3 regions of the Rhizobium centroccidentale genome follow, and region 2 is predicted to be linked to each of the others. Evidence: riboswitches for the same ligand, from Rfam matches in the RefSeq annotation. Region 2 holds a riboswitch; each other region holds the start of a gene.
What was found. A riboswitch is a leader RNA that binds a small molecule or an ion and turns the genes downstream of it on or off. The one in region 2 is predicted to bind thiamine pyrophosphate.
Positions count from the first base shown of each region.

Region 1: it holds a riboswitch for thiamine pyrophosphate, as region 2 does, so the genes downstream of both, thiB (thiamine ABC transporter substrate binding subunit) here and thiC (phosphomethylpyrimidine synthase ThiC) in region 2, are expected to answer to the same signal.
Region 3: it holds a riboswitch for thiamine pyrophosphate, as region 2 does, so the genes downstream of both, thiM (hydroxyethylthiazole kinase) here and thiC (phosphomethylpyrimidine synthase ThiC) in region 2, are expected to answer to the same signal.

Region 1 covers NZ_JAQJCG010000023.1:41,677-44,949, forward strand. The annotation lists gene thiP (thiamine/thiamine pyrophosphate ABC transporter permease ThiP) at 1-800, opposite strand, end outside; gene thiB (thiamine ABC transporter substrate binding subunit) at 811-1,839, opposite strand; TPP riboswitch at 1,891-2,006, opposite strand; gene PH562_RS24735 (MDR family MFS transporter) at 2,078-3,273, opposite strand, start outside.
Region 2 covers NZ_JAQJCG010000003.1:347,469-350,741, forward strand. The annotation lists gene thiO (glycine oxidase ThiO) at 1-88, opposite strand, end outside; gene thiC (phosphomethylpyrimidine synthase ThiC) at 90-1,916, opposite strand; TPP riboswitch at 2,009-2,140, opposite strand; gene PH562_RS05525 (hypothetical protein) at 2,271-3,014, opposite strand.
Region 3 covers NZ_JAQJCG010000003.1:523,759-527,031, reverse strand. The annotation lists gene yghU (glutathione-dependent disulfide-bond oxidoreductase) at 1-383, opposite strand, end outside; gene PH562_RS06315 (DUF1127 domain-containing protein) at 947-1,093, opposite strand; TPP riboswitch at 1,328-1,424, shown strand; gene thiM (hydroxyethylthiazole kinase) at 1,478-2,281, shown strand; gene thiE (thiamine phosphate synthase) at 2,278-2,916, shown strand; gene thiD (bifunctional hydroxymethylpyrimidine kinase/phosphomethylpyrimidine kinase) at 2,913-3,273, shown strand, end outside.

The DNA.
Region 1 (3,273 bases), on a different contig from region 2:
TCCGGTGTGCGAAACAGCGTCATGGCGCCAAGGATGACGAGAGTGACGACGATTTGCAGCAGCGACAACAGGACGGCGCGGCCGGGATCGAAATCGAAGCGGAGGGCCTGATAGATCGCCACTTCCAGCGTCGTCGCAGCTGGACCGCCGCCGAGGATCAGGACCAGCGTGAAACTGGTGGCGCAGAGCATGAAGATAAGGCCGGCAATGCCGGGAATGAGGCCGCGCAGGACAGGCCATTCGATGAAGCGGAAGACCGAGGCAGGCCTCATGCCGAGTCCGCCGGCCACCAGCCAATATTCAGCCGGCACACGCTCCAACCCGGCCAGCATCAGCCGGCAGGCGAGGGGCATGTTGAAGAAGACATGGGCAAGTAGGATACCGGCAAGGCCATAGATGCTGACGGGCTGTGACAGGCCGAGTGCTGATAGCGCCTGATTGATAAGCCCCTGTCGGCCCCAAATGCCGAGCAGGCCGAGCGCGCCGATCAGCACCGGCAGGCCCATAGGCACGGCCATCAGCCGGATCAGCCACAATCGGCCGGGAAAGCGCGGCTGGCGCGCCAATGCGCGGGCGACCGGGATGGCGAGCATAACGGAAAGCAGCGTCGAGAACACCGCCTGTAGCAGCGTGAAGCGCAGGACGCGCAGCAGGTAGGGGTCTGCCAGGGGATTGGTGCCGCCAGATTCGATCCCGGCGGCGAGCAGGGCGAGTACGGCGATCCCGACGAAGAGCACGATGCCGGCGAGACTGAAAGTCCCGCCGGAAATGGCGCGTCTTCGCTCTGGTGCCGTGAGTATCGTCAAAGCATCAGTTGCCGCTGGTGGCGGCCAGCCATTCGTCGATCCAGGCTTTGCGGTTCTTGTCGACGTCGGCAGGGCTCATCAGGAAGGTCTTCGACGGCACCACGAGCTTGCTGAAGGCGTCCGGCAGCGGTTCCGAAGTGGCCGAGGCCGGCATCATCCAGTTGCTTGTCGGAATGATATTCTGGAAGCCTGGCGAGATCATGAACTTCAGGAAGTCGCGCGCAAGTTCCTTGTTCGGCGAGGACTTGATGAGGCCGGCAACCTCGATCTGGATGTAATGTCCTTCCGAGAAGGCGGCGGCCTGATAGCGATCGGTCTTATCCTCGATCATGTGATAGGCCGGCGACGTCGTGTAGGAGAGCACCATCGGCGCTTCGCCCTTGGTGAAGAGGTCATAGGCTTCCGACCAGCCGGGGGTGACGGTCAGGATGCGGCCTTTGAGCTTCGCCCAGGCATCGGCGGATTTGTCGCCATAGATCGACTTGACCCAGAGCAGCAGGCCGAGGCCCGGCGTCGAGGTGCGCGGGTCCTCGATGACGATCTTCTGCGAGGGATCGCCCTCGACGAGATCCTTCATGCTCTTCGGTGGGTTCTTAACCGTCTGGCTGTCATAGATCACGGCGAAATGGCCGTAGTCGTAGGGCACGAAAACGTCGTCCTTGAAGCCGCCGGGAACCTTGAGTGCCGAGGTGTCGACGCCGCTTGCATCGAAGAGGCCAGTATCCTTAGCTTCGTCGACGAGATTGGTGTCGAGGCCGAGAACGACATCGGCCTTGGTGCCGGCGCCTTCCAGCTTCAGGCGGGAGAGAAGTGCGACGCCGTCAGTGACAGCGACATAATTGACCGTGCAGCCGCAGGTCTTTTCGAAGGCAGCTTTGACCTTGGCGCCCGGACCCCAATCGGCGGTGAAGCTCTCATAGGTGTAGATGGTCAGGGTCTTGTCGGCTGCAGCGGCAGGCTGTGCAGCCAGAAAGGCCGTTCCGGCGGCAAGCGCCAAGCCGGCAAAAAATGACAATGGCGAACGGTTGTGCATGGTAGCGCCTCCTCTTTGGTTTCGTCTTGAAGGGGAAAAGGGCGCTATGATTTTTGTCACGCGTCTAATCCCTCCGCCGGTGTTAGCCGGATCAGGTTCCGCGGGTTGGCCGATGAAAGCCTCTCAGCCAAATGTCCTGAAGGACATAGGCACCCCGTTAGAGCGTCGGCAGATTTAGCCTTGTGACGGAGGGATGACAAGGGAAATGATTCCCTTGTCGATTGCAGGCCGAAGGAGCTTACTCGGCGGCGTGCGCGGCGGCCGTCGGGCTGTCGAATTTCTTCGCCGCACTTGGAAGCTGCACGTTCTTCAGCGTCAGCGCCGTCAGCAGGCCGATGAGACAGATGCCGGCGGCGGTCATGAACAGCGGGCTGAAGGCGCTCGCATAGGCATTGGCGACGGCCTCGCGGGTCGCCTCGGGCAACGCGGCCATCATCTTCGGAGTCAGCTGCTCGATGTCGGATATGCCTGATATGGAGACGCCGACATTGCCGAGCTTGGCGGCGATGATGGCGCCATAGACGGAAATGGCGATGGAGGCGCCGCCCATGCGCGACAGTGTGACGGCACCCGTCGCCGCGCCGACGTCACGCGCTGCGGCTGCATTCTGTACGCCGATGACGGGCACCTGCTGGGCAAGGCCGATGCCGACGCCGTGCAGCAGCATCAGGCCGCCAATGAGGGCGATGGGCGTGCCGGCATGGACGAAGGCGAGTGAAGCGAATGCGATTGTGCTGCAGGCAGCACTTGCGACGGCGAAGGGCTTGTAGCGGCCCCTTGCGGCGATCAGCCGGCCGGCCGATAGCGAACCGCAGACGATGCCGCCGGTCAGGAGAATGAACAGCAGCCCAGCCATGGAGGGCGAAAGGCCCGTCGTCGTCTGCAGGAAGAGCGCGAAATAATTCACCATGCCGATGGCCACGGCACCGCTGGTGATCGAGAGGATCAGCAGAAGGCCGAATGTCGGATTGCGGAACAGCGTCATCGGCACGATGGGCTCGGGTGCGCGGCGCTCGATGAAGACCCAGGCGATGGCGCAGATTACCCCGAAGGCGATAATACCGAGGCATTGCGGCGAGAGCAGCGACCCGAAGAGTTCGCTTCCGTCAGCAGCAAGCACGATGCTTGTCGTCGTCAGGGCAAGGAGGATGGCGCCGGCATAATCGATCTTCGGACGGCGGGCCGGCTTGCGGTAGGGCAGCATGAAGGCGAGGCCGGTAAGCACGATGAAGCCGATCGGCACGTTGACGAGGAAGATCGAACGCCAGCCGAAGAGATCGCTCATCGTGCCGCCGAGAACGGGGCCGATGGCGCCCGACGCCATCAGCACGAGGCTCGAATAGCTCTGGTAGCGTGCGCGCTCGCGCGGCTCGAAGAGATCGGCGTTCACGGCGAAGATCGAGACCATGATACCGCCGCCGCCGAAGCCTTGAA
Region 2 (3,273 bases):
CTGAGATCGTGACCTCCGCTCCGTGCCGGATCAGCTCGTGAGCGACCGTGAGGCCGGCAACGCCGGCCCCTTTGACAAGGATGCGCATCTCACTCGGCCGTCTGGGCAGGGGCTTCGACCGGCATATAGAGATCGCCGCCCTCCCGATATTTCGCCGCCATCGCTTCCAGCCCTTCCTTCTGTGCCTCCGCGCGGATGTCGTGCGAAATCCGCATCGAGCAGAATTTAGGCCCGCACATCGAGCAGAAATGCGCAACCTTGTGGGCTTCCTTCGGCAGGGTTTCGTCGTGGAAGCTGCGGGCAGTATCCGGATCGAGCGACAGGTTAAACTGGTCCTCCCAGCGGAACTCGAATCTTGCACGCGACAATGCGTCGTCGCGGACTTGAGCGGCCGGATGCCCCTTGGCGAGGTCGGCCGCATGAGCGGCGATCTTGTAGGTTATGACGCCGGTCTTGACGTCGTTGCGATCAGGCAGACCAAGGTGCTCCTTCGGCGTGACGTAGCAGAGCATCGCCGTGCCGAACCAGCCGATCATTGCGGCGCCGATGCCCGATGTGATGTGATCGTAGCCAGGCGCGATATCCGTCGTCAGCGGTCCGAGCGTGTAGAAGGGCGCCTCGCCGCAGACGGCCAGCTGCTTGTCCATGTTCTCCTTGATCTTGTGCATCGGCACATGGCCGGGGCCTTCGATCATCACCTGGCAGTCTTTTGCCCAGGCGATCTTCGTCAACTCGCCAAGCGTCTCGAGTTCGGCAAATTGGGCGTCGTCGTTGGCATCGGCAATCGAGCCCGGTCGCAGGCCATCTCCGAGCGAGAAGGAGACGTCATAGGCCCGGCAGATATCACAGATTTCCTCGAAATGCTCGTAAAGGAAGCTCTCGCGATGATGATGAAGACACCATTTGGCCATGATCGACCCGCCGCGCGAAACGATGCCGGTGACGCGGTTGACGGTCAGCGGAATGTAATGCAGCCGCACGCCGGCATGGATGGTAAAATAGTCGACGCCCTGTTCGGCCTGCTCGATCAGCGTATCGCGATAGACCTCCCAGGTGAGCTCCTCGGCAATGCCGCCGACCTTTTCCAGCGCCTGGTAGAGCGGCACCGTGCCGATCGGCAGCGGCGAATTGCGGATGATCCACTCACGGATATTATGGATGTTGCGGCCGGTCGAAAGGTCCATGACGGTATCGGCGCCCCAGCGCGCGGCCCAGACCATTTTCTCGACTTCCTCCGCCATGGAAGAGGTGACGGCGGAATTGCCGATATTGGCGTTGATCTTCACCAGGAAATTCCTGCCGATGATCATCGGCTCGCTTTCCGGATGATTGATGTTGGCCGGGATGATCGCGCGGCCGGCGGCAACCTCCTGGCGGACGAATTCCGGGGTGACATGATCCGGAATATGGGCGCCGAAGCTTTCGCCATCGCGGATCAGGGCTTCTGCCTTCGCCTTGCGGCCGAGATTCTCGCGGATGGCGATGAATTCCATTTCCGGGGTGATGATGCCGGCGCGCGCGTAGGCAAGTTGGGTGACCGCTTTGCCGTCTTTTGCCCGCAGGGGCTGCCGTTTGGCCGGAAACTCCGGCGTCAGCCGTTCGCCGGTGACGAAACCGTTGTCCTCAGGGCGCACATGCCGGCCTTCATAAGCCTCGACATCGCCGCGGGCGAGAACCCAGTCGCGGCGCAGCTGCAACAGACCCTGCTCGATGCGAATATCGGCGCCCTCGATCGTATAGGGGCCGGAAGAATCATAGACAACGACAGGCGGTTCGCCCGAGGTCGGATGGACGCTGATTTCGCGCATCGGCACGCGGATGTCTGTGTGGATTTCCCCGGGGATATAGATTTTCCGGGATGCCGGCAGCGGGCCGGTGGTGACAGTCGGAGTGAGATTCTTTGCGGCAATATTCATGGTTTGAGGCTCCAAGTTGCAGTTGGAGACCCAGTCAATCAGCCGGAATGATGAAAAGCCGCCGGCATGGAATCCAGGCGGGAATCCGAAGCCATCGAGCGCTTGCACCGTCCCTACGCCAGTATGAACTGGATCAGGTTCAACGGGTCACTGCGCCACAGGAGGCAAAGCCTCGTTGTCCAGCAGTATCTCAGCCCCTTGCCGGGACCCCCCTGGTGAATGTGAAAAGGCTATGCCTTACTCTTGTCCTCTGTCAACCCCGTAGCGATGGCCGCATTTTCGGGAGATTGACCATTGCCGCGCGCGCCGAATTACAACTTTATCGTGCGGATCATCGCGCTGACTTGACGCGCCTCAGTAACGCGGTGTGGTATTGCCGACGAAGCGATGAGGGCCGGTATGGGACAGCTTGCTCGCGGTATCAAGCCAGATCTTGCCGCCGAGGGCTCGCCAGCGGTGACAGAAGGCGAAGTCCTCGCTGAGATAGATTCCCGTTCCCTCCTCGACCATGCATTCGAACAGGGCGTATTGGGTGCCGGGCGAGCGTTTGGTGCTGGGATAGGCGTGGATTGCGTTGTAGCGCAGCTCCGGATAGGCCGCGATCATTCTTTCTATGACGCTGCGCTTGATCAGAAGCATGCCGGTGCCTGCATAGACTGCGCTGACGAAATCGCCTTCACGTTCTGCAACCTCGCCGACAAGCGGGGTCCCGACATAGTGAAGTGCGGCAGCCGCAAGTGTTTCGCCGTCGGCTGAATTGATGCGGGCCGCCGTCTCCCAATCATAATCCTTGATCGGATACATGGCAGCGACCACGTCCTTATCGGCTTCCAGCAGCCTCATGACCTGATCAGGCTCGAAGCTGATGTCGGCGTCGATGAAGAGCATATGGGTCGCCGTCGTATCGTTCAGGAAAGACGAGACAAGCGTGTTTCGGCTGCGGGTAATCAGGGCGTCATTGCCGAGCAGGGCCAGCGTCAGCTGTATGCCTGCCTGCGCGCCCGTCTGCATCAATGAGAAAATGGACTGCATATAGTCCTTGGTGACGAGGCCGCCGAAGCAGGGAGTCGCTATGAAGATCAGCCGGTTCTCATTCATTCGCGATTTTCCCTCTCCGATGGCGCGAGTCGCCGGAATCTAGGAAAATTCAACATTTCTGTGTGTAGCGAATTGTTGAAATTCATTGCTGATCTTTGCTCAAGCCGACCGGTCATTTGCCGCGGAATTTCCGATGGCCATGCCATGACCGGATTGGCCTGCCATGGCGTCATCGACCGCCGACATCGCGCTGGCCTTAAATGCGATGACGACCCGACTGGCAGGCGTTCTTGTGAACAGGGACATCTTTGCCATCCTT
Region 3 (3,273 bases), 180 kb from region 2:
TCGGCGAGATACATCAAAATCGAGGCCGATTCGAAAACGCGGACCGGCTTAGGCCCGCTGCGGTCGAGCAAGGCCGGAATCTTGGAGTTCGGATTGACGTCGACGAAACCGCTGCCGAACTGATCGCCCTCACCGATCTTGATCAGCCAGGCATCATATTCCGCGCCGCTGTGACCAAGCGCCAGCAGCTCTTCGAGCATGATGGTGACTTTCACGCCGTTCGGCGTTCCAAGCGAATAGAGCTGAAGGGAATGGCGTCCCACAGGCAGTTCCTTCTCGTGGGTAGGGCCGGCGATCGGGCGATTGATATTGGCGAACTGGCCGCCATTGGCCTTGTTCCAGGTCCAGATTTTCGGCGGCGTATATTCGACAGAACCGGTCATGGGCATCCTCCTTTTTCGGGAATCGAATTTGGGCGATCTTCGATGTAGCGCGCTACATAGGTCGCACATAGGGGCCGCTCTTCATTTTTGCGAGAGGAGAATGCGCACTCTTTAACACGGAAGCGCACTTGCCACCTGGGTTGGAGCGCGGGCTCCTCGGTCAAGTTAGGCCATTGGCAAACGTCTGGAGGTTCATGAAACGAAAAAGCCTGCCGCGGGAGGAGGAGCGGCAGGCTTTTTACAAGAACCGAACAGCGGATGGGAGGAGGAGTTCCGCTATTCCTGCAGCCGTCCCTGGGAGGAGGATAAGGACGTCTGCCAAGCGAAGGGATGCGGGAGGAGGTGCATCGCTTCGATGAAGACAAACATACCAGTCTTTTGCTCAGTTCATAGGCATTTCTTTGCAAGGCAGTTATGCGCCATGCGAAAACCGGGCAGCTAGGTCGATCGCAATCTTCAACCAGCACGGCGAAGAATGAGCGGGATGCCCACAAAGCAAAAGCGCCTGCTCGGGGGAACAGGCGCTGGCATAATGCAGCTTTTATAAGGAGCCGTTGCGGCCGTTAGCGAGCGATCGCTGCGCGGGCAACGTTGCGGATTTCGCCGCGATCGATACCCAGATCATGCAGTTCGCGCGTGGACATACGGCCCAGTTCGGCCACCGTCTGACGATACTTGCGCCAGTTATTGAAAGAGCGTGCTACGTTCATGATGATCCCCTTTCCTTGGGCTTTCGAAGCTGAGCTGCCGTGCTTGGCGCTCCCGTCGCTTCGATGAGAAATATATAGTCGAAACCCTCGGCTTTTTGCAGAGCTAAGGAATCACTGCACCTATGCAAATTCTGCATATGTCGCCCGAAAAGCAGGCGGTCGTCATCCTGTCGATCACGCCTGCCTTTACGATTTGCTGATGACAGCGCCTCCTTTGTCTGCGAAAAGAAGAGAGATGAGAGACAGGGGCGTCCGCCATTCGGCGGGCTGAGAAGCACCCTTCGAACCTGAACCAGATCATGCTGGCGGAGGGAGTCGCTCGGGACCTCGCGAAACACTGCACGTCGTCCCCACGCGTCTCGCCCGCCCGAAAGAAGGGGCGATATGCAGAACCAAATCACAGCAGGTAGTCAGCTTCGCACCATGCGGGCCAATCCTCCGTTGGTGCAATGCATCACCAATTTCGTCGCCATGAATATCGCGGCCAATGTGATGCTTGCCGCCGGGGCATCGCCGGCAATGGTACATGCCGAAGAGGAAGCCGGCGAGTTTGCCGCTATCTCCGGCGCACTGACGATCAATATCGGCACGCTCTCGTCCGGCTGGCTTGCCGGCATGTTGAAGGCCGCGCAGTCGGCAAACGAGGTGGGCAAACCCTGGGTCCTCGATCCCGTCGCCCATTATGCGACTGCGTTTCGTCGCGGTGCCATCGCGCGCTTGCTGGAATTAAAGCCGACAATCATTCGCGGCAACGCATCCGAGATCATCGCGCTTGCCGGCGGCACGAGCCGCGGCCAGGGCGTCGATAGCAGGGATGCGGTCGAGCAAGCCGAAGATTCCGCCCGACTGTTCGCCGCAAGGCACGGCTGCATCGTCGCGGTCACCGGCGTTACGGATTTCGTGACGGATGGGCAGAAGGCGAAGCGCATTGCCGGCGGTTCGCCATTGATGCCGCAAGTGACCGCACTCGGATGCTCGCTAACCTGCCTTGTCGGTGCGTTTGCGGCGGCAGCTCCGGATGATCCTTTCGATGCGACCATAGCGGCGCTTGCCGTCTTTGCCGTCGCTGGCGCACGGGCAGGAGCGACGGCGGATGGCCCCGGCTCCTTCTCCTGGCGCCTCCTCGATGCCCTTGCCGCCCTAACCCCGGAAACGCTGGATCGCGACGCAAGGATATCGGCAGCATGAAGAAAGACTTCGATCTCTCGCTCTATCTCGTCCTCGATCCGCTGCTATGCCGTGATCTCGGCATGGTGGAGACGACGCGGGCGGCGGTGGCCGGCGGCGCGACTCTGGTCCAGCTTCGCGACAAGGAGGCTTCGACCGCTGCCATGATCGAGACGGGCCGCGCCCTCAAGCAAATCCTGCACGGAACGAATGTCCGGCTGATCGTTAACGACAGTGTCGAGGCTGCCATCGCCATCGGCGCCGATGGCCTCCATATCGGTCAGGAGGATATGAAGGCTGCCAATGCGCGTCGCATGATCGGCCCGGACATGATCCTCGGCCTCTCGGTGGAAACGGAGGCCCTCGCCTCCGCCATCGATGCCCATATCGTCGATTATGCTGGGATCGGTCCGGTCTTTGCCACGCCCACCAAGCCCGACCATAAGCAGCCGATCGGCTTCGACGGGCTTGCTCGCATCGTCAGGCTTTGCCCAGTTCCATCAGTCGCAATCGGTGGCCTGAAAGCAGAGCATGCTGCAAGCGTTTACTCGGCCGGAGCCGATGGTCTCGCGGTTGTCTCGGCCATTTGCGGCCAACCGGACCCGCAAGCCGCGACAACCATCATCGCGAAAGCCATCAAGGAGGCTCACCTATGATCCGCAATGTCTTATCCATCGCTGGCTCCGATCCTTCCGGCGGCGCTGGCATTCAGGCCGACCTGAAGGCTTTCTCCGCCCGCGGCGTCTATGGAATGGCAGCTCTGACCGCATTGACCGCGCAAAACACGCAGGGCGTCTCCGGTGTCCATCCCGTGCCCCCTCATTTCGTGGCAGACCAGATCAATGCGATCTTTGCCGACGTCCGTGTGAATGCCGTCAAGATAGGCATGATCGCCAATGCCGCCATCGCCAATGCCGTCGCGGACATTCTGGCGCGGCATCGCGATGTGCCCGTCGTCCTCGACCCGGTCATGATCGCCAAGGGTGGCGCAGCCCTGCTCGCCGCCGATGCCG